DNA from 3 places in the Priestia aryabhattai genome. Region 3 is predicted to be linked to each of the others. Evidence: riboswitches for the same ligand, from Rfam matches in the RefSeq annotation. Region 3 holds a riboswitch; each other region holds the start of a gene.
What was found. A riboswitch is a leader RNA that binds a small molecule or an ion and turns the genes downstream of it on or off. The one in region 3 is predicted to bind thiamine pyrophosphate.
Positions count from the first base shown of each region.

Region 1 (7,654 bases), on a different contig from region 3:
ATTAAAACGATCTATACGTTGTCATACGTTTTTTACAGTCAATAAAACTAAACAGAAGTCTTACTTTTACTTAACTTTATACTGCACAAATATTAATTTACTATTTTTCGACACGTTTTGTCAATACCCATGTTTATAAAACGCTTTCAAAAGACGATAATATATATTTATGCAAAAAAGCTATTGCAATGCTGCAATAGCTTTTTCTTGCTTTTTAAGTCTCTATTAGAAGTTTAAACGACTAATAAACACGCTTTTTTATTTTATAAAAATACAAAATATAGAATAGCTGCTAAAATAATTCGATAAATCGCAAATGGTACTAATTTGATACGATTAATTAATTTTAGGAAAAAGCGAATTGATACCAGCGCAAAAATAAAGGCGCTTATAAAACCGGCAATAAAAAACGGTAGTGCATCTGATGTGAAATACTGCCAGTTTTTAATCAATGAAAGTCCGCTTGCTCCTGCCATGATTGGCACTGCCATAATAAACGTAAAGTCTGCGGCTGCTTTATGGCTCATTCCAAGAAGAACCCCTCCTGAAATCGTTGAACCTGAACGAGAAAAACCTGGCCAAAGAGCAATACATTGAAACAGTCCTATACCAAGTGCTTGTCCATAAGTCATTTGGTCCACCGTCTCTACGCGCGGACGTTTAGGTCCAAACAAATCTGCTAGAATCATTAATACAGCTCCGACCACTAAGCCAATTAGCACCGTATTTAAAGAAAACAAATGCTCATCAATGTAATCATCAAACAAAAGTCCTAACACTCCTGCCGGTAACAGACCAACAATTACCTGCATTAAATTCAAGCGATTTGTCGGTCCAATTGGAGCAGCTGATTTTTTTCCCAGTCCTAATAAATTAATAAAACGATCTTTAAAAATAACAACTACTGCTAAGATCGACCCTAGCTGAATAACAATTTTAAATGTATTAGCTACTGGAGATGAAAATAATTCTTTTGAATTTAACCACAGGTCATCGACAATAATCATATGCCCAGTTGACGAAACAGGAGCAAACTCTGTTAAACCTTCTACAATCCCTAAAATGATTGCTACAATAATTTCCCACATAAAGCTATGTACCTTGCCTTTCTTTCAAATTAATAAGCTTATCGCTTCATTTTACATGCTCAACTATTTTCCTATTTTGACACTTGCTTTTTTATCATAATTGTTAAAACTATGAAATACAATGTGTATTTGCAAAAAGATAAGAATCTTTAATAATTTGTAATAAAAAGCTTAAATGCTATAACTTAAAAATACGATATCAGCTTTTATTTATTTTAGAAAGTAGTCATTATGTTCTGTATAAATTCCGGTCTCTTAGCTAAAAATGAATCATCTAGACTATTTTTCTTTGATGTGAAAAAATGACTAAATCATTATGTTTTTTCCATCCCTCTTTACTGTCATCTATCATTTTAATCAACTAGTGCTTGCTTATACGACATATCCCCTAAGTAATTTGAAACTTTTTTCTCTCCTTTCTCGTATATAGTAGTATCTTTTTTAGGAGGCTTTTTACTATGAATGGAAATGTACGTACAATGAAATGGGTCACTGCTGGGTATGAAGCCTTGCTGGGAATTCCTTTAATTGGCGCGGGGATTGTTATGGGCTTTAGTTATACTCCTCTTTTTATTGGATTTATTCTTCATGCTATCACACTAATTTTAGCTAATAGACGAGGGTTATCTGCTTATGGAAACATACTAGGGATTGTTACCTCACTGGTTGCTTGGATTCCATTTTTAGGGTTTATCATGCATATTATTACAGCTATTGTGATTGCAATCGACGCTGCTAGACAACGCTAATTGTCTAGCTTTTTTTATTTAAGGGTTGATTTTTTACCGAATGATGGTAAACTTAAGCCGTAAATTGAATAATTTGAATGTTATTTCTACTAGGGGTGTCTGATAGCTCAGACTGAGAGAAGAGTACAATAAAACTCTTTAACCCTTTGAACCTGATTTGGGTTATACCAGCGGAGGGAAGTAGTCTTGAAAAGAATAGTATATGTTTATTCTTTTTTCGCCTATTCCATCGGGTTCTGTCTACCACAGAACCCGATTTTTTTATGGTTCGGTATAGCTACACTTTATGCGAAACCGGAGGAATATGTAATGTCAAAACAAAATGTATCAGTTTCTATGAAAAAGCCTTTTCCAAACAGTCACAAAGTATATATCCAAGGATCTAGAGAAGACCTTAAAGTGCCTATGCGTGAAATTCATCAGTCTCCTACTACAGGATCTTTTGGTGAAGAAGAAAATAGTCCCGTACGTGTATACGACACGAGCGGTGTTTATACAGATCCCTCTTATGAAATTAATTTACAAAAAGGATTACCGGCTCTGCGCGAAAAGTGGATTGCGGAACGAAACGATGTAGAAACATATCACGGACGTACGGTTCAACCACAGGATAACGGCTATTATGATGGTGACCCAAGAGATCAGTACGAGCGCTTTATCACTACTCGCTTACCTCTGCGCGCGAAAAAAAATCAAAATGTAACGCAAATGCACTATGCGAAAAAAGGAGTCATCACGCCTGAAATGGAATTTATCGCTATTCGTGAACAGATGGATCCTGAAGTCGTACGTGAGGAAGTAGCAAAAGGACGAGCAATTATCCCTAATAATATCAACCATCCTGAGAGCGAACCAATGATTATCGGTCGTAAATTCCACGTGAAAATTAATGCTAATATCGGGAATTCTGCTATTCGTTCAGCTATTGAAGATGAAGTAGAAAAAATGACATGGGCAACGCGTTGGGGAGCCGATACAATTATGGATTTATCAACAGGAAAAGATATCCATACAACACGCGAATGGATTATCCGCAACTCGCCTGTTCCTGTAGGGACTGTCCCTATTTACCAAGCGCTTGAAAAAGTAAAAGGCGTAGCAGAAGATCTAACGTGGGAAGCATATCGCGATACATTAATTGAACAAGCAGAACAAGGCGTTGATTACTTTACTATTCACGCAGGTGTTCTTTTACGCTATATTCCTCTGACAGCGAAACGTACGACAGGTATTGTTTCACGCGGCGGATCGATCTTAGCACAGTGGTGTTTAGCTCATCATGAAGAGAACTTTTTATATACTCGCTTTGAAGAAATCTGTGAAATCTGTAAAGCATACGACATTTCTATTTCACTTGGCGATGGGCTACGTCCTGGTTCTATTGCAGATGCTAATGATGAAGCACAGTTTGGTGAATTAGAAACGCTTGGTGAACTAACTAAAATTGCTTGGAAACACGATGTTCAAGTTATGATTGAAGGTCCAGGACATGTCCCTATGCATCTCATCAAAGAAAACGTAGATAAACAAATGGAAATATGTCAAGAAGCTCCCTTCTATACTCTTGGACCGCTTACTACTGACATCGCTCCAGGTTATGACCATATTACATCGGGTATTGGTGCTGCAATGATTGGCTGGTTTGGGACAGCTATGCTTTGCTACGTAACGCCAAAAGAACACTTAGGTCTTCCGAATAAAGAAGACGTTCGAGAAGGTGTTATTACCTATAAAATTGCTGCGCATGCCGCTGACCTAGCAAAAGGCCATCCAGGAGCACAAAAACGCGATAACGCGCTGTCTAAAGCCAGATTTGAATTTAGATGGAATGATCAATTTAACCTGTCACTAGATCCAGAGCGCGCAAAAGAATATCACGATGAAACACTTCCTGCTGAAGGTGCTAAAACAGCCCATTTCTGTTCAATGTGTGGACCTAAATTCTGTTCAATGCGTATTTCTCAAGATATTCGTAACATGGCTCAAGAAAACGAAAAAGATGTAAACGAAGTAAGAAAAGAAGGAATGAAAGAAAAAGCTAAAGAGTTTGTTAACAGTGGTTCAAATATCTATCAATAATGAAGTAGAACAGCTTAAAGAACAAATTAAGCAGCTTGAAGGAAAGTTATTATTTGTTCAGCAAAATTGTCAGCACGTTATCGTTGAATCATCCCATTCTTCCGTAAGGCGCTGTATTAAGTGTTTCTATCAACAAGATGCAAAAAGGACTTCGTAAAGAAGTCCTTTCATCTTTTTTTGAAACGTGCTTTCATCACGTTCTTGATCCAATATAGTATCTTAATAATAACCCAGCCTATAAATGTACCTAGCGTGTTCAAAAAGATATCATCAATATCAAATACTCGTTCCGTTAGCTTGTACTGTAAAATTTCAATCAGAAAACTTATTAAAAAACCAGTCGTAAACACTTGGATAAAACCGTCAAACCACTTCATAAACAAAGGAATAAACATTCCAAGCGGTGCAAACATTACGATATTTCCCAGTATATTTGTCAGAGTGAGCATTATATTACCGCTGTCCCACATCAGACGGATCGTACTAAATAAATCCAAGTTCATTGCTTTTCCGTAAACATGTTCGTTTTCCCGTATGAGAGTAGCATAAATGACCACTGCCATATACGCAATAAATAGAGTGAACATGACTTTTTTAACGATTGACCTGATACTTGCATTCACTTCAACATCACCTTCTTTAACTCCCTAAACCATTTATTATTATCTATATGTATCTGTCCAATGCTTTCATTCGTAGTGAATGCATTTACATGCTTTTTTATCCTATCACATCAATAAATAAATACAATTCCTTTTATACAATTTTATTAAACTTGATTCTTTATGAATAAAAGATAAAAATTCTCATACATTTTGCTTATAAAGCCCCCTTAATTTTATTCTACCTTTTTCATTCATTTCTGCATTTACAAATAAAAAGAAGCAGCGAGATAACAACTCGCTGCTTCTTTTTAATCTGGAAAATAAGGATTCAAATGGATTAATACTTCCTGAATATTATCATGCTTTTTCATAAGTGTTGCTTTGATTTCTCGTCCTAAATCATGGCCTTCCTTAATTGTTTTAAAGTGGTCAATTGAAATACGTACATCAACTAATATGTAATGGCCATGCTCTCTTGCTCGAACGCGATCAATACGCTTCACATCTTTGAATTCATAAATGCTTTCTTCAAGTTCTTTTAGCAACTCTTCATCAATATTGCCTTCCATTAAGATTTGAAAAGACTCTCCCATCATTTGTCTGGCAATATTAAAAATTAAATAAGCAACAAAGATACTGGCTATTTTATCTCCGTATAACAGCAGTTGAACATCCATTCTATCACCAATAATTGATAATAAAACACCAATTGCAGCTGCAATAGAAGCAACAATATCTGCTTTATGATCAAATGCAATTGCCTCAATTGCCTTACTGTGGTGCTGCTTTGCTACGTTTAAAGAATAACGGTACAATAATACCTTTGCTATGTATGAAATAACAGCAATCCACATGGCTAAAATATTTGGAGATTCAACCGGATGGAATAAACCAACGACTCCTTCAAATACCACATAAAATGATACAAGCAATAAAATAATTCCTACGATTCCTGAGACAATCACTTCTGCTTTTCCGTGCCCATATGGATGGTCATTATCTGCTGGCTTATTCGCTACTCGTATAACCAATAAGACAATAATAGAGGCAAATACGTCCGCTGCAGAATGAATACCATCAGCAAATACGGCATCACTATTTCCAATCCATCCTACTATTACTTTTCCTAGCGTAAGTGCAATATTGCTCCATACGCTAATCCATGCTACTTTTTTCGCAATGGACTCCCTTATACTGTTGTTCATTTGCACACCTCGACTTACTTCTTGAAAAATCAGCTTTTTTATCTTATCACTGCTCATTCAAGTGGGTCTAGAGCAATCTATTTTCTTTTAGCTATATATGTTTCAGTACCGCAAAATTACTGATAATCTACAACATACTCCTTATTATTTCTCCGCCAACTTCTTACGATCTGTTGCCATTGGAGGTTCTTCCATCCAACCTTGCTCAATCATAATCCGAATTCCATCTTTTCCATATTTCCCTATACGCCCAATTAGCTGAGAAAATTCTACTGCTACATCCGAACGGAACGACATAGACAAACCAGCACCGCAGTTATCAATAGCGATTGTCACCGCCGTGGAAGTATGATACATCATCAGCTTATCTGAAAATGGTGAAATCGTTGAGTTGGTTACATATGCATCAAGCAGCCTTGGGCTTGGTAAATCAGCTTCAGACAGTAACTCGGTGAAGTGCTTGATTTGCTTACTCGCAAGCTTGACTCCATCAAAAAAATAAGAGCGTAATTTTTGTGTGGTAGCTACTTGACTAAATGCCAACATCAGCGTTTTACCTAATACATTTGTATTAACAATTTCTTGAATAGCCGTAACCTCCAAAGAAGTTAAAGGATGCATTTGAGAGAAAAATGGTGATATAAACGTTTTCTGGTCCACAAAATTTACTTTTACAGGATAAGGAATAACCGGAGGTCTCATCAGCATGCTTTTTCTTAAAATAACGTGGTTAGAATCCTCTAAAAGACTGTCGCTTTCTTTTACACATCGAGATAGGTGGTCATAAATATCTTGCCTTCTCACTGCGCTTAGCGCTCTGGCATATTTCTTCATACCTCCAATGGCCATTTCATTGACATAGATAGCCATAAAAATATCATCAAATAACGCAGGAACTCCTTTGTTCACATCTTGTTCCCCAAAACCTACTGGTATTGGAATTTTTTCCGAACTGAATAATTCCGTCAATTCGTCTACATGAGTTTGTGAAATCTGATGTGCTTTTTTTAAGAGCTCTTTAATCTCGGGATCTTTTACAACAGATAGAAAATACCCAAGAACACATACATACAGCGTATCGCCTAAATATTGCGCCCATAAGTAACCTAACTCGGCTGCGTTCAACCGCTGATTTTGTTGATGTTTTTGCATTTCGCTCTTTATATTTTCGTTCATTCACTTATTCTCCTTTTGAATAAAGTCGTACTTTTACTATTTCCAAAGAAGCGCTGAATAAACCGCATAAAAAAGACCTAGATAACAAGTCTAGGCCTTTTAGGTTATGCATATTTCTGGTCTTCTGTCTCTTTTCTAAAAAAGCTTTTCATCGCATGAAAAACGTCTGATTTTTGTTTTAAAATAAAGTGTCTAAAGTTTTCGTCTTGAATGTTTTTGTAAGCAGACATTAAAGTAGAATGTCGATTGTACTGATTCACTTCCCCATACCCAAACATATTTGACACTTTCATTAATTCGTTTACTAACTTTACACACCTTGCGTTATCTGAAGTTAAGTTATCGCCATCTGAAAAATGAAACGGGTAAATATTATAACGGCTCGGATCATACTTTTGATTAATTAATTCAAGCGCTTTTCGGTAAGCAGATGAGCAGATGGTTCCTCCACTTTCTCCTTTTGAGAAGAAGTCTTCTTCTGATACTACTTTTGCCTCTGTATGATGCGCAATAAATTCAATTTCCACTGTTTCATATTTCGTACGTAAAAAGCGTGTCATCCAAAAGAAAAAGCTTCGTGCCATATATTTTTCCCATATGCCCATCGAACCGCTCGTATCCATCATAGCTAAAACGACTGCTTTGGATTCTGGCTTTATAACTTCATTCCACGTTTTGAATTTTAAATCTTCCGGATAAATAGGATGAAAAGCAGGCTTTCCTGTCATTGCATTTCGCTTATAAGCGCTCAT
Region 1 is NZ_JAMBOQ010000017.1:20,607-28,260, forward strand. Features, by position in the region: gene M3225_RS27860 (undecaprenyl-diphosphate phosphatase) at 264-1,088, opposite strand; gene M3225_RS27865 (hypothetical protein) at 1,547-1,837, shown strand; TPP riboswitch at 1,919-2,033, shown strand; gene thiC (phosphomethylpyrimidine synthase ThiC) at 2,147-3,916, shown strand; gene M3225_RS27875 (hypothetical protein) at 3,894-4,073, shown strand; gene M3225_RS27880 (VanZ family protein) at 4,084-4,539, opposite strand; gene M3225_RS27885 (cation diffusion facilitator family transporter) at 4,830-5,726, opposite strand; gene M3225_RS27890 (DUF3231 family protein) at 5,871-6,902, opposite strand; gene yhbH (sporulation protein YhbH) at 7,007-7,654, opposite strand, start outside.
Region 1: linked by a shared signal. The riboswitch ahead of thiC (phosphomethylpyrimidine synthase ThiC) and the one ahead of M3225_RS24680 (thiamine phosphate synthase) in region 3 are both predicted to bind thiamine pyrophosphate.

Region 2 (7,654 bases), on a different contig from region 3:
TTAGCTCTGTGGTTCTGCTATGGATTATCGGCAGCTTTTTATCTATTGTATACTATCATCAATCAAAAACCGAATACATAAACAGCGTGAATCAAGCGGCTATAGAATCTGCTTTTCCGAACGTTCATATACGTGAAACCACTTCTGATACACAGTCCTTTTTCCGAATGCAGTCGCAAATGGAAGCTTATAAGCAAATTGGACGTGAAGAGCAGGCCATTGGGACGTTTACATTTCATCAGCTGTTTGATAAAACAAGCGGTGTAGAAAAAGAATTTTCTGGCGGTAAATACGACCTTAACCTTTCCTTTGTCTATCCTGATCCAAAAAAACTAAAGCAGCATGCACAAGAGTATAAGGAATGGTCGAATGAAACATGGAAAGCATTAGAAAATCTACCAAAAGGAACGGTAAGCGAAGTAGCTATTTCTTTTGATGATACGTATTCGCTAAAAGAAGTTCAGCAAAAAATGAACGCCATCGACAGTCGTGATTTTTCTACCTCTTGGTACGCGCTTAATACAGGCCACGAGCAAAAAACAAGCACAAAAGATGAGCCATTAATTGACTTAACATCAACATTTGGCTTTCCAGAGTTTTTAGACTTACCTTACGATCACAAAGGAAATCAAACGCACTCTATTAGCAAGTCGAACGTTTTAAATATGATGAAACTATTAGCCGATAATGAAGAAACGGTCCAAAAAGTTCGTCAGCTAGACCATTCCGATTTGTTACTAAAGCAGCGATATTCTTATGTAAAAAAACATGGAGTCGGTGTGTACGGCGTTGTGATTACAGGACCTACAAAAAAGCTTCTGAAATTAAAAAATGATCCGTCTATCACATATGCGTCACTTGGAGATGTAGAGCTATGGAATTGGTTCAACCGCCCTTCATCCGGTACGTTAATGAATCAGTAACAAGCACTTGAAAACAAGTGCTTGTTTTTTATTCATTCGTTAATTCTTCAAACCTTTCTACCGCTTCGCTTTTATCAAATGAACTAAACCATCGATAATCTTGGTCATCTAAAATACGATAGTGCTGACTAATCATATTTTGCTGCAGACGAAAAGAACCTTCTTTTTGAATCTCTTTCCACCATACTCTTCCCCCGAGCGTTTTATCTTTTGGAGAAGATACGCCGTTATGAGCAATGATTTCTACTACTTCTAAAGGGACGTCTCCTAAAACTGATTGAAGGATTTCACTGTCACGAAACAAACCGCATACTGCAACAGTGGTCGTCCACCCTGCTTCCGTTCGTCCTTTTTCAATTTGAACCAATGTTTTTTTTGAAATACCAATGACTTCAGCCATTCTGTCTTGTGAATAGTTTCTTTCTAAACGAATTAATCGTATTTTATCCGATACTGATTTAATCACTTCTTGTTTATTCATTTTTACAGCCCTTTCTATACACGTGCCTGTCTTTAGTGTAATATTACACCTAATCAAAGAAGAGTTTCAAGCGTTTCCCTTCGTTACAAGACGGGGAAATATACAGAAATGTTCTTTGTACAATAAAACAATTAAAAGGAGTTGAGAGTATGTATATCATTGTATGGGCCATGCTTGTGCTATACGCCTTGCTGCTAGCTCCGGGAGCAAGCGCCGCTGATGATTTGCTGTTTAAAAAACTTATCACAGGAAATTTTCAACAGGTAGATCCGCTCGTTGTTACGGCATTCTCTTTTTTAGGACTTTTCCCAGTATTGTTCATGATAATGATCTGTAAAAAAGATACATACAAACTGCCTGGATGGCCATTTTCTCTTCTATCATTTGCGCTTGGAGCTTTTTCTCTTTTGTTCTATTCTCATTGGAAAGGACAAAAAGTTCGGACTCGCTCGCGTATTCCTTTACGTTTCATTGCCATCATTTCTTCTCGTCTATGGATTGGACTATACTTAGCACTCACGATTGCGGGTTGACTGTCTATGGGTTCAACCAAAGCTTATCAAGAAGCTTTTATCCAGTCACAGCTTGTTAGCGTGATGACCGCTGATTTTTTTGTTTTAACGTGGCTTTCTTACTCCGTTATGACAAAAGAAAAGATAGCGTCCCGGCCTTATCTGTTTTTATGTTTCATTCCAGTTGCGGGCCCTTTTCTTATTTTGTTACTGCTTCACCGCCAGCATGATAGAGAAATAAAATTTTAAATAAAAGTCTTGCGTTCCAGTCATTATTCCGTTATAATCATTTCTTGTACGATGAAAGTTGATTAATTAGAAAACATTTATATATCGGCATTTTATTTACATTTGTTATACATACCTGCGCTGTGCGTATACTCATGTTGTCTTAAACCTTTGAGTGTTATAAGGGAGCTCAAAATTTAGCTGCAGATAGCACGCCCTTCTTGGGACGCTAAACCCGGCTATGAGGGCACCCACCTAGTAGATCTGGGTATTTAAGACACTTAGGGTTACGGCAGTGCGGGCTTATTTTTTAGTTAGCTGTAGCTAGCTTTTTTTATTTTTAAATTTAACAGTTTACATAATAATTTTATTGTTAACTTATATTTTTTTAGACATGTATGTTTTATTTATCTTCGATTGAGGAACATAAAAAGTAATAAAGGAGATGGATAAAATGAATGAACAAAAAATTGCTAAAAAAGTAAATGAAGTATTAGAAGGAAATCGTGTAGGAACATTAGCCACAGTTGTAAACAACAAACCCCACTCTCGCTATATGACATTCTTTAGCGATGAAGATGGTATCGCTCTTTACACACCAACAAATATCAATACACATAAAGCAGAAGAAATCGAAGCCAATCCGAACGTACACGTACTATTGGGCTACAGCGGCGAAGGATATGGCGATCAATACTTAGAATTATCTGGTACAGCTGTTCTTCGTACCGGTGATCAGTTAAAAGGACGTATATGGAACGATCATATGAAAGAGTGGTTTGACGGTCCAAATGACCCTGAGTATGTTGTTCTTGAAATTACGCCGAACGAAATTCGCTTTATGAATGAAGGCGAAGAAACTCCTCAAACTGTTCAGCTATAATAAAAAAGCGCACATTGTGCGCTTTTTTTATTTTCCTAACGCTTCTTTTAATTGAGCTGCTTTTTCTTTTGGAGACGCAGCTAAGCTAATCGCCGTAATAATAGAAACGCCATCTGCACCTGCTTCTACTACTTGTTTGGCATTTTCAGGCGTGATACCACCGATTCCTACAATTGGAAAGTCAATATTCTGGTTTCGCACTTCTTCAATTAATTTCGTACCTTGCACTGCTTTTGCGTCTTTTTTTGTGGAAGTAGGAAAAACAGGTCCCATTCCTACATAATCCGCTCCGTCTTTCATCGCCTGCTTCAGCTCTTGTACATTATGAACAGAGACGCCCACAATTCCTTTTCCTATTTTCTCTCGAACAACGTGAGCTTTTTCGTCTTCTTGTCCAATATGAACGCCATCTGCTTGTATGCGAATCGCTAAGTCAAGATCATCATTTACAACAAAAGGAACGTTGTGCTGGTGACAAATTTGCTGCAGTTCTTTCGCCAGCTGATATTTCGCTTCCCCCGTTAGCGCACCTTCGCCTTTTTCGCGAAATTGAAACACGGTAATGCCGCCTTCAATTGCTTCTTTCAACACTTCTCGCGGATCTTTTGTACAGTTATTGCTGCCCATTATAAAATAAACTTGCAGCAGCTTTTTAATTTCTTCGTTTGTCATTTTCCGGCTCCTTTTAACGTTGATGTACTCTTGCATATGATTCAATATCCTGCCCAGATAAAAGATGAAGCTGATTTAACAGCTCAATTTGGAAGCTTCCCGGCCCTTCTTCACCTTTTTTCACTGCGGCGATTTCACCTGCCACTCCGTAAAAACTTAAAGCAGCAACGCTTGCCTCGACATATTCTTTCTCTACAGCGGCGAAAGCTCCTATAATTGATGTCAGCAGACATCCAGTACCCGTCACTCTCGTAAATAACGGGTGACCGTTGTCTACTGTATACGTTGTATTTCCATCCGTGATTACATCTTGTTTACCCGTGATAACAATCACTGTATCTAATTTGTTCGCTGCTTTCTCAGCAAGTTCAATGACATCTCCTTGGCCTTCTAATGAATCAACGCCTTTAATGAGCCATGACTCGCCTACTACATTTGCAACTTCAGCAGCGTTACCACGAATAACTGCGATATTTAATTCTTCTACAAGCTGACGTGCCACTTCTGTACGAAACGGTGTCGCTCCAGCTCCTACAGGATCAAAAATAACCGGCACGCCATTTTCATTTGCTGATTTCCCAGCTATTCTCATTGCTTCCACTTCTCGAGCCGTCAGTGTACCCATATTTAAGACAAGCGCTCCGGCGATTCGTGCCATGTCAGCCACTTCTTCCTTCGCATAAGCCATAACAGGTGAAGCTCCTAGTGCAAGCAGTCCATTTGCTGTAAAATTGGTTACCACAACATTCGTAATATTATGAACAAGCGGACTTGTATCTCTTACTTTTTCTAATTGAGCTGAAATTTTACTAATATCCATGTTCTCTCACTCTTTTCATTTAGTTTTAACCCTGCAAAAAAAGACAAAAAAGCACCTTGCATGCGCAAAGTGCTTTGGTATGTACTCACATTCCCTGCGCTGGCATTATCCAACAGGTTCAAATGGTCAACAGGCGTCCCTGTACTCTCAGCCTGCCCCGCGCAAGCTCCCATACTATTCTTGTTACGTTTAAAGTTTACTATTAACCTTTTTTATTTGCAACCATTTCACTGTTTTGCCGATTAAATAAAGCTTCGCTATAGGCTGAGTAGCGTTGTAAATCTTACACCTTTACTAAAAGAATAATCAAAAGACCTCCCATAAGCTACTAGAGGTCTTCTATTTTAAGAATTCTATCATTTTTTTCCTTCTCGTTATTTCTCTTGAACCGCCTGATTTCTCACAGCTGTTTTTCGGTCCTTCCCTGCTCTTAAAGATAAAAGAAAACAAAGCAGCAGAACAAGTGCAGCTGATACGTATGGATAATTAATGTTTATATCAAAGAGAAAGCCTGCTACAACGGGTCCAATAATATTCCCAAGACTTGTATAAGCAGAATTTAGTCCGGCTACATACCCTTGGTCGTCTTGTGCCATCATCGACATTTGCGTGCTGATTGCGGGACGTAAAATATCTGTTGCTAAAAAGACGATAAATGTCACAACAATAATAAGCCAGTATGTGTGCACAAATAGCGTAAGTAAAATAAAAAGTCCCGTCATCATCAAGCAAAACGAAATTACTCTTTTTTCACCGAACTTATTTAAAATCCAGCCAAAAATCGTAACCTGCACCACAGCCCCTGCAATAGAGCCAAATGTAATGACAAACGCAATATCTTTTGGTGTAAAGCTAAATTTATGATCAACAAATAGTGAAAAGATCGTTTCATAATTGGATAATCCAAACGATGTCACAAAAACGATAATTAAACTTAAAAAATAAGGTTCTTTATAGGAATTCATAAGCTGCAGTAGCAGCCGATCTTCTTTTGGATTCTCTTTATTTGAAACAGCAGGATTTTGTACAGGACGGGACTCCGGCAAAACAAACAGCGTAATCACTGCAGCCAAGCCTCCTGCTACTGCGGCCATATAAAACGGTACGCGCATGCCGTATTCAGCTAAAAAGCCTCCGATACCTGGCCCAATAATAAATCCTGTTGTAATCGCCGCCGTCACATAGCCCATTCCTTTAGCGCGTTCTTTAGCAGACGTCACGTCTGCTGTATAGGCCATAACAGCAGGCATAATAAGCGCGGCCCCGACCCCGCCTAACATTCTGGATACAAATAATAAAAGAGGGGTACTCACTGAACCAAAGAACCATTCAGACAGGGCAAAAACAATCATTCCCGCTACAATAATTTTCTTTCTCCCTAACGAATCTGATAACCGGCCCGCTAAAGGTGAAAACAGAAATTGAGTTAACGAAAACACCGCTACTAAAAGCCCCATCACGCTGCCATTGATATGAAGCTCTGTCATATATGTTGGCATAATTGGGATAACGAGACCGATTCCCGTAAAGATAATAAAAATATTTAGCATAAGCAGCAAAATCGCCGCTCGATTTCTTAACAATAATGACATATAAACCTCCTGATTACAAAAATACTGAACGTTCGGTCTATAAAAATACAAAATAATGAGGGATTACTCATTACCGCAATAAGCATCCCCGACTATTTAAGAAGACCTTGCTATAATTCCGTTTAAAAATACATCGATTGCTGAATGGTAAAGCTGCAGGGCATTTTCCGTGCTCGTTTTTCGAGACATGCGGCTCATCCCCACAAACAGCCCTTCTAAAACCACTGCAAGCTGTTCTGCATTTTTATGAGAAAACTCACCTTCATCAATGCCTTTTTGCAAAAGTTCGCGGTTAAACTCCACGTGTCGTTTCACCATCTCATCAATTCGCTCTTCGATATCGCTACCCTTTTCCTCGTTGTTAAAAAACTCATCGGCAGCTTTCGTAAGAGGATGATTCAAATCATCTAAAATGATTTGCTCCGCAATTCCAAAAAGCTTATCTCTTGTTGTTTTGTAAAGAGCCTCTCTTTCTTTCCAGTTTCTTTCCCACTCGAGATCCCATTCGTCTATTAAATAGAGAAAAAGTCCTTCTTTACTTTTAAAGTGATAATAAATATTCCCTTTACTGCTTCCCGTAGCTTCTACAATTTCCTCAATAGACGTAGCTTTATAGCCTTTTTGGGAAAACAATGCTTTAGCGGCATCTGCCACTTTTCTTTTTGTTTGTTCACTTTGAAGCTTTTTTTTATTCAAGCTATTTCCACCGCCCCGCACATTTATTATTTATACTGAACATTCGTTTTGTATTATCTGACACCTATACTACATAGGAAAAACCTTTTTGTCTAGTGAGAAAACCGAGTTTATACCTTTTTTATATGAATCATGACAAAACAAAAAAACAAAGCCTTTTAAAAAGGCTTTTAATCATTCAGTTCTTTTGTCATAAATACACTGTATGGATCTTCTTTGTAGGTAGAAAACGGTTCGCATTGGTAAAATCCAAAACTGGCGTATAGCTTTCTAGCCGGTTCAAAAGCGGGTGCGGATCCTGTTTCTAAGCTTAAGCGTCGGTACCCTCGTTTTTGTGCTTCATTTATTATGTACTGCAGCAGCTCTCTAGCAATTCCTTTCCGCAAATGGGCGGTGGCTGTTCGCATCGATTTAATTTCTCCGTGGTGCTCATCTAGCTCTTTTATAGCCCCGCACCCTGCTAGCTGACTTCCTTCCCACACGCTCCAAAACGTAATATCATGTTGTTTTAAGCTTTCAATATCTAGAGCATGAATACTTTCAGGGGGCGAATGTAAGTTCATTCCTTGAAGGTGAGAACTTACTAATTCAATAACTTCATTGTTCGTTAAATGGTCTCTTTTTATTTTAATCATCTTCTCTTCCTTCCTCCTACCATGGGGATATCAGCTACAAACCGACTTATGAATAAATTCACTGTCGACCTTCAAAAATCCTTTTATACACTCTCTTCTTTTTCTCCACTTATTAAAACCGACTTTGCCAAGCAGGTGTTTCATACATTGTTAAACGGAGGTGAAATTCGTTGAAGAAAGTTTTATTTTGTCTTGTCCCTCTTTTGTTTTTA
Region 2 is NZ_JAMBOQ010000004.1:321,082-328,735, reverse strand. Features, by position in the region: gene M3225_RS20260 (anti-sigma factor) at 1-923, shown strand, start outside; gene M3225_RS20255 (helix-turn-helix transcriptional regulator) at 952-1,404, opposite strand; gene M3225_RS20250 (hypothetical protein) at 1,554-1,937, shown strand; gene M3225_RS20245 (hypothetical protein) at 1,944-2,165, shown strand; RNA gene ssrS (6S RNA) at 2,275-2,452, shown strand; gene M3225_RS20235 (pyridoxamine 5'-phosphate oxidase family protein) at 2,599-3,027, shown strand; gene thiE (thiamine phosphate synthase) at 3,055-3,699, opposite strand; gene thiM (hydroxyethylthiazole kinase) at 3,713-4,519, opposite strand; TPP riboswitch at 4,594-4,702, opposite strand; gene M3225_RS20220 (MFS transporter) at 4,894-6,111, opposite strand; gene M3225_RS20215 (TetR/AcrR family transcriptional regulator) at 6,208-6,807, opposite strand; gene M3225_RS20210 (GNAT family N-acetyltransferase) at 6,978-7,442, opposite strand; gene M3225_RS20205 (hypothetical protein) at 7,613-7,654, shown strand, end outside.
Region 2: linked by a shared signal. The riboswitch ahead of thiM (hydroxyethylthiazole kinase) and the one ahead of M3225_RS24680 (thiamine phosphate synthase) in region 3 are both predicted to bind thiamine pyrophosphate.

Region 3 (7,654 bases):
TGGCCGTGCAGCGCTTGAATCTGACGATCTTGGTCATTTATCCACTATCTTTTCCCTTTTTTATTTTTATCATATGCGTAAAAAGGTAAAGCTTTACTTTTCGGCATCACTTTTTCTAAATGATAAAAACTCCTTTCCCCGTCTTTAGGATAAAAAAATCTTGCCTTCTCATAATAAAAAAGAATATAGTCCTTAGTCACTGTTGAAAGGAGAACATGATGATAAAACTTGTATTGATTCGGCATGGACAAAGCGTATGGAATCTTGAAAATAAATTTACTGGCTGGACGGATGTAGACCTTTCTAAAAGTGGATTACAAGAAGCGCGAGAAGCTGGAAAAGTATTGAAGAAAAACGAGTATGAGTTCGATATTGCCTATACTTCTGTTTTAAAACGATCCATTCGCACTCTGTGGATTATCTTACATCAAATGGACTTCATGTGGATTCCTGTATACAAATCTTGGAGATTGAATGAACGACACTACGGAGCTCTTCAAGGCTTGAACAAAGAAGAAACCGCAAAAAAATTTGGTGAAGAGCAAGTTCATTTGTGGAGAAGATCGATGAACAAACGCCCTCCTGCTTTAGAGACAACAGATATTCGCTATGAAGCTTCCAACCCTAAGTATAAGGACTTAAGTAAGGGGCAATTTCCTGTAACTGAAAACTTAGCTGATACAGAAAAGCGAGTTCTTGAATACTGGGACGAAACCATTGCTCCTTCTATTAAAGCTGGCAAAAAAGTCATTATTTCCGCTCACGGTAATACGATTAGAGCTCTGATGCAGTATTTGGATAACATTTCACCTGATGGCATTGCGAACTTAAATATTCCGACAAGCGTGCCGCTTGTTTATGAGCTTGATGATAGTTTAAAGCCCATTAGACATTATTATTTAGGCATCGATGGAGAGATTCCTACACATATTCATTCTTCATAAAAAACGTGCCTAGATTGTAGGCACGTTTTTTTATGTGTTTGAACGAAAGTGTTTTCTATATGCCCAATGGTTAGTAGGACCGTGTCCGGAACCAATTTCAAGCGTATGCTTAATCGCGTAGTGAACAAAATCTGAAGCGATTTGGACCGCTTCAACCACGCTTTTACCTTTTGCTAGTTCAGCAGTGACGCAAGCGGCAAACGTGCATCCCGTTCCGTGCGTATGCTTTGTATTCATCTTTTCATGCTTGATTTCAACGTACGTATGACCATCATACACTAAATCAATCATATCTTGATGAGATTGGTCGTGTCCGCCTTTAATCACCACATGCTTTACACCTAGCTCATGCATCTGTTTTGCCGCTTCTTTTCTGTCTTCAATCGTTTGGATTTCTTTACCCGTGATGACTTCCGCCTCTGGTATGTTCGGTGTAATAACTTCACAAAGAGGCAATAATTCTTTTAGAGCCTGTACAGCTTCTCTCTGAAGAAGCGACTGACCGCCTTTTGCAATCATAACGGGATCGACTACAACGTTTTGCAGTCCGTACTGTTTGATTTTACGAGCCACTGCGTAAATAATATCAGCACTGAACAACATGCCTGTCTTAACTGCATTAGGAAATAAGTCAGTGGCAATCGAATCCAACTGCGTTTCAACTGCTTCTACTTCTAAAGGATAAACTCCTTGTACACCGACTGTATTTTGTGCAGTCACAGCTGTAATCACAGACATACCAAAAACGTCACGCTCTTGAAATGCTTTTAAATCAGCTTGAATTCCTGCTCCTCCACCGCTGTCTGATCCAGCAATGGTTAATGCTTTTGGTACTGTCATGCTTGAAACCTCCATCTCTTTCTTACCCAATATACCGATGATAAAGCGACTTTGCCTCTACTATATCGTTTGTTCCATGGACAAAGACGCGCCCATCTTGAAACATCACTAAACGGTAATCATCTACATAAAAAGAAAGTAGATACGGATTTTGTTCAATTTTATATCCTTTTTCTTTTAATCGTTCACCTAAAGGCTGCAGCGGCTGCTTGGCTGATTTGCCCGGACGAATTTGCACCGTGTTTCTTCCGCATAGCACGGCTGTTTTCGTTTGATTTTCATATTGTAAAAAGGGATACGTTTGTTCACTACCGCATGAGCGGCAAGCAGATTTGCGAAACACGTTCACATTGATGCTCGTATACTCATTTTTCCATACGTCAAACGAAACAAGTTCCCTCCTAAGCGCATTCCAGTCTCCAACTAATATTTTTAACACTTCTGTTACTTGATGAGCGACTACCATTTGTACAGCAGGACTAATGATTCCCACTGTATCACATGTTAATCCTCCAAGCGGTACAGATTCAAGCAAACAGGATAAACACGGTGTTTCACTTGGTATGATGGTATAACTAATTCCATAACTTCCTACACATGCTCCGTAAATCCAAGGAATATCATATTTTTGTGATAAATCATTCATTACAAGACGTGTGTCAAAATTATCGGTTGCATCAATCATAACATCTACCCCCTCAACAAGCTGTTCTAAAACTTGAGGGGTACCGTCTGCTACGTGCGCTTCTACTTTTACATCATGATTAATATCTTGAAGCCGTTTTTTAGCGGCAATTGCTTTTGGGATTCTTTTATCAGCATCTTTTTCACTATACAATTGTTGCCGCTGAAGGTTGCTCCACTCTACATAGTCCCGGTCAATGAGCGTTATTTTCTTTACACCCGCTCGCGCAAGGGCCTCGGCGTTCCCTGTTCCAAGAGCACCTGCTCCTACAATCAGAACATGCTTTTCTTGAATTTGCTGCTGTCCGCCTTTTCCAATAGGTTGAAACAATTCTTGGCGGGAATAACGATTAATCAACCGATACTCATCCCTTCTGTTGGACTGCTTGCCGTTGCATATTGTTTCTTTTCAATGCGTCCTGCTTCAAATGCTGCTCGTCCTGCTTCAATCGCTAGTTTCATAGCACGAGCCATTTTCACAGGATCTTTTGCTCCTGAAACAGCTGTATTTAATAACACACCATCTGCTCCTAGCTCCATAGCTTGAGCTGCATCTGAAGCCGTTCCAATACCTGCATCTACAATTACTGGAACATTTGATTGTTCAATGATAAAACGCATGTTCAACGGGTTAATAATGCCTTGACCTGAACCGATAGGCGAAGCTCCTGGCATAATAGCATGTACGCCTAAATCTTCCAAACGGCGCGCAAGTAAAACATCATCTGATGTGTAAGGTAAAACAGTAAAGCCCTCTTTTAACAGTTCTTCACTGGCTTTTAATGTTTCAACTGGATCAGGAAGTAGCGTTTTATCACATCCAATTACTTCTACTTTCACCATGTCACAAAGTCCAGAAGCCTTTGCTAATTTAGCAATACGTACCGCCTCTTCTGCATTTTTTGCTCCAGCAGTGTTAGGCAAAAGAGTGAAACGCTTCACATCAAGCGCTTCTAATAAATTAGGCTGGTTTTGATCAAAAATATCCATTCGTCTAACAGCAAATGTTAAAATTTCTGTTTCCGACTCTTCTACCGCTTGACGCTGAGTCGTAAAGTCCGGAAATTTCCCTGTTCCTAATAATAAACGTGAATTAAATGTATATTGTCCAATTTTTAACATAATCTTCATCCTCCTCCGACAAATGAAACAACTTCTAATGTATCTCCATCTTTTAAGCTTGCATCGCTATGTTCTTCTTTTTGCAAAATGTTCTTGTTTAACTCAACAATTACAACTCGCTCATGCAGGTTCTGAGCCTGTAACAGGTGCTCGACTGTTTCAATTTCATCTCCGACAGTGACGGTCTTACCATTAATAATTAGATTCAATGAACTCCCTCCATTGCTCTCCTTAGCTGAAATGATGTAAAAAATGAATGATTCGGACTTTTCCCTAACAAAGCATCAGCCATAATTTGTCCGGTTGCAGCACTTAATAAAATACCGTTTCGGTAGTGGCCAAACGCCATGTGGAGATTTGCTACCTCAGGATGCTCTCCTAAATAAGGCCAACCATCATTTGTTTGTGGACGAAGACCTGCCCATGCTTTTTCAAATGTTGCTTCTTTGATAGCCGGCAGGAGCGTAACGGCTTTATTTAGCAAAAATTGAATACCCTGTGCAGAAACCGTCTTGGTAAAATCATGCTGTAGCTTAGTTGCCCCGATTACGATTCTTCCGCCTGCTTTAGGCACTAAATAAAAACCTTCATCTAAAAAAATCGTTTTAGAAAGCAGCGGCTTATGACTTTGAAGAGCAATACACTCTCCTTTTACAGGAAACACCTGCCCTAAATGTTCAGAAGAAATAAAGCGTTTAGCCCATGAGCCTGCTGCAATAACTACTTTTTCTCCATAAAAAAATCCTTTAGACGTCTGTACACCTTTTACTGTTTCATTCTCCATAATAAGAGAATGAACGTCACAGTATTCGAATACATCTGCTCCGTGATACAAGGCTCCATGAGCAAGAGCTTGCGTTAACTTAACCGGAGCTAGCTGACCGTCTCCGGGTATTGTAATTGCTCCGTGTATGTCTGGAGAGAGACCCGGTTCTAACAAGCGCGCTTCTTTTACATCGATCCATCTTACATGTTCATCCCATCGATGATGCTGAGCGGCTTTTTTCTTTAATACGTGTGCATCTTCTTCTGTTACAGCCACTTTTAATAAGCCTTTTTGAATAAGCTCTACGTCGATTGCCGTTTTTTCTTTTAGTTCCTTAACCAGTTCAGGAAACATGCTTCTGCTCCTAATAGCTAAGTCTAAAAGAGGACCTTCTTCATCAATTTCAGCTTGAGCGCCTAAAATACCAGCGGCTGCACTTGAAGCTTCACAACCGATTTGATTGCGCTCAAGAATGGCTACTGACGCTCCTTGTTTTGACAAATGATAAGCAATAGAAGAGCTGATTATGCCTCCTCCGATTAACAGTACATCATAATGCTTCTTCATTTTCTCCACCTCCAGATGTCCATATATGAGAATATTGTTTGATCGCTTTGAGCGGATCTTGCGCAAGCATGACACCAGACATCACAGCTATACCGTGTGCTCCTGTTTGAAGTACCTCTGCGGCATTTACAGGTGTAATTCCTCCAATGGCAATAACCGGTATTTGCACAGCGTCTACTACTTCTTTTAGTGCTGCTATCCCTCGACCTTTTAATCCTTTTTTTGAATGAGTTGAATAAATATGTCCGTATAGAATGTAGTGAGCACCATCTTTTTCAGCTTCTAGGGCTTCTTCCACGGAGTGAACTGATTTTCCGACAATAAGAGAAGGAAATGCGTCTATAACAAACGAAACGTCTAAGCTATGATAGGCAAGCTGTACTCCCTTTGCTTTTAAAGCATGTGCTACATCAACTCGATCATTTACAATAATTTTAGAGTGACAAAATGGCAGGCTTTCTAGTAAACATTGAATCTGCTTTGCCGTTTTCTTTTTTTCTCTAATATGAACAGCGCCCGCAAAAGGCGCAATAGCTGTTAAAATTTCCTGAAGCTCTTCGATTGGCTGCTTATCTGTTGTAATGACATGAAATTTAGGAATATCCACATGATCGAAACCTTTCCATTCAGAATAAAGAGAAATTTCAATCACTTCATCTTGTGCAGAGGGCTTTATTACATACAAAGAACCACTCTACAACGTAGAGTGGTTAGCATGTATTGTTATGTAAACATGATCGCCACTTCCCTACGCTGGTCCAAACCAGATCAGGTTCAAAGGGTCCGAAATACATTCGTCTCAGCTCCAAAGAGCTCCCCTAGTGATTGCTATTTATTGATTTTGTTTTTGCACTTAAAATTATAACACAACTAGATGTAAATACAATATCCCTTTGTGTTCTTACAGCTCTCTTCCTTTTATATATGTATTTTTTAAGCCTCTTTATGTAAGAGGCCCGACGCATCGCACCATTCTGCTTTTTATATGGTTAGTAATCAGTATAGTCGTCAAATTCTTCTTTGTCTTTTTCCTTTTTCCGATCCCATATAAACAGCAGGAGTAACATAATAAAAGTTAGAATATAAAAACCGTAAAAAATAAATGCCGCCACAACATTTATAAATAAAAATAAAAAACCGATGATTTGACCTGCAACAGCCACAATCAACAAAATGTATTTCCAAACTTCTGCTTTTCTATCCATTCTATACTTCTCCGTCTTTTTGTTTTTCCCTACTAGAAACGTTCTCTTTACTTAAATAAAAACGTTCCTGCCAGTAAACCGACTGTAAATAAACCAATTGTTCCAAATGCTGAAATCCCCACGTACGCCAACATTTTCCGATAAGATTTTTCTCGAATTAACTGCACGGTTTCCACACTAAACGTTGAAAAAGTGGTAAAGGCACCCAAAAAGCCAATGCCAATCATTAAAAATATTGAATCATCATAAGCATGACTCGGAACCTTTCCATAATAACTGCCGTAAAAAAGACCAAGCCCAAACGCACCGAGCAAGTTTACAAACAGCATTGATACTGGAAAAGGAGGGTTTGAAACTGTTTTTGTAACTTTTAAACCCAAAAGATAACGGCATATTCCTCCAGCTGCCCCGCCAAGTGCCAAGCTCACTATGCTCATTTACTTCACCTCATGTAATTTCACTAAATTTTCCCCTGCCGCTTCACCGCATAGATAGCCTGCTAAAGCAAGAAGAACCCCACCTACTAAAGAGACAATGACATAAATAGCTCCACCAAATAAATGGTGCTGAGTGAGAGAAATGACGTCTCCTGCAAACGTTGAATACGTTGTAAAACCGCCGCACACGCCAACACCTAGACCAAGCTTTATCCATTCTTTTGGCTTTTTCCACGCAAAAAATCCTGTTAATAGGCCTAATATGAAGCTTCCTAATAGGTTTTCAATTACCGTTCCTATTGGATATCCCGTATATAATAAGGAAAGATTCAGCAAATAGCGTGCATATGTACCAGCGATAGCACCAAAGGCAATTGAGATTAAATTTATGGCTTTCATCATATCGCTCCGTTTCATAAATTCTTCTTTAAGTGTACCATAAGGAATTTATTTCTACCTTAACATTTAACTATATGTTTATTGCACCAAAAGTCATGAAAAAATGAAAGAGAAAATCGTCGCATGAAACTTCCTTTTTACTCCTTAAATCTTCCTTAAAAATCCACTTAATCCAAATTTAAAAATCTTTCTGTATCCTGATGACAAACGGTGTATAGAAGGTATATTTCCCTTAGTTTAAGTCACATTAATCGTATAAGTTTTTTTTGTTGACTTTTGCTGTGTTCTTGTTTAGTATCACAGAGTATCATTTCCTATAAGAATACTAGGGGGTTTAGAAAATGAAGAAATTTGCTGCACTTTTGTCGCTACTATTAGCTTTCACAGTTGTGCTTGCCGCATGCGGTTCTAGCTCAAAAAATGAAGCAAACAATGGAGACAATAAGTCTTCACAAGAAGATTTATACAATAAAGTGAAAAAAGATGGCGTATTAACAATTGGAACTGAAGGTACATACCCTCCGTTCACTTTTCATGATGACAAACAAAAGCTAACTGGGTTTGATGTAGAATTGGCTCAAGAAGTGGCTAAACGTCTTGGCGTAAAAGCTGAGTTCAAAGAAACACAGTGGGATGGCATGTTTGCTGGATTAGATGCTAAACGCTTTGACATGATTGCTAATGAAGTTG
Region 3 is NZ_JAMBOQ010000008.1:56,379-64,032, forward strand. Features, by position in the region: gene gpmA (2,3-diphosphoglycerate-dependent phosphoglycerate mutase) at 219-944, shown strand; gene thiD (bifunctional hydroxymethylpyrimidine kinase/phosphomethylpyrimidine kinase) at 975-1,784, opposite strand; gene M3225_RS24660 (thiazole biosynthesis adenylyltransferase ThiF) at 1,807-2,826, opposite strand; gene M3225_RS24665 (thiazole synthase) at 2,823-3,590, opposite strand; gene thiS (sulfur carrier protein ThiS) at 3,596-3,799, opposite strand; gene thiO (glycine oxidase ThiO) at 3,796-4,923, opposite strand; gene M3225_RS24680 (thiamine phosphate synthase) at 4,907-5,530, opposite strand; TPP riboswitch at 5,652-5,753, opposite strand; gene M3225_RS24685 (hypothetical protein) at 5,913-6,128, opposite strand; gene crcB (fluoride efflux transporter CrcB) at 6,176-6,565, opposite strand; gene M3225_RS24695 (fluoride efflux transporter FluC) at 6,566-6,964, opposite strand; gene M3225_RS24700 (amino acid ABC transporter substrate-binding protein) at 7,306-7,654, shown strand, end outside.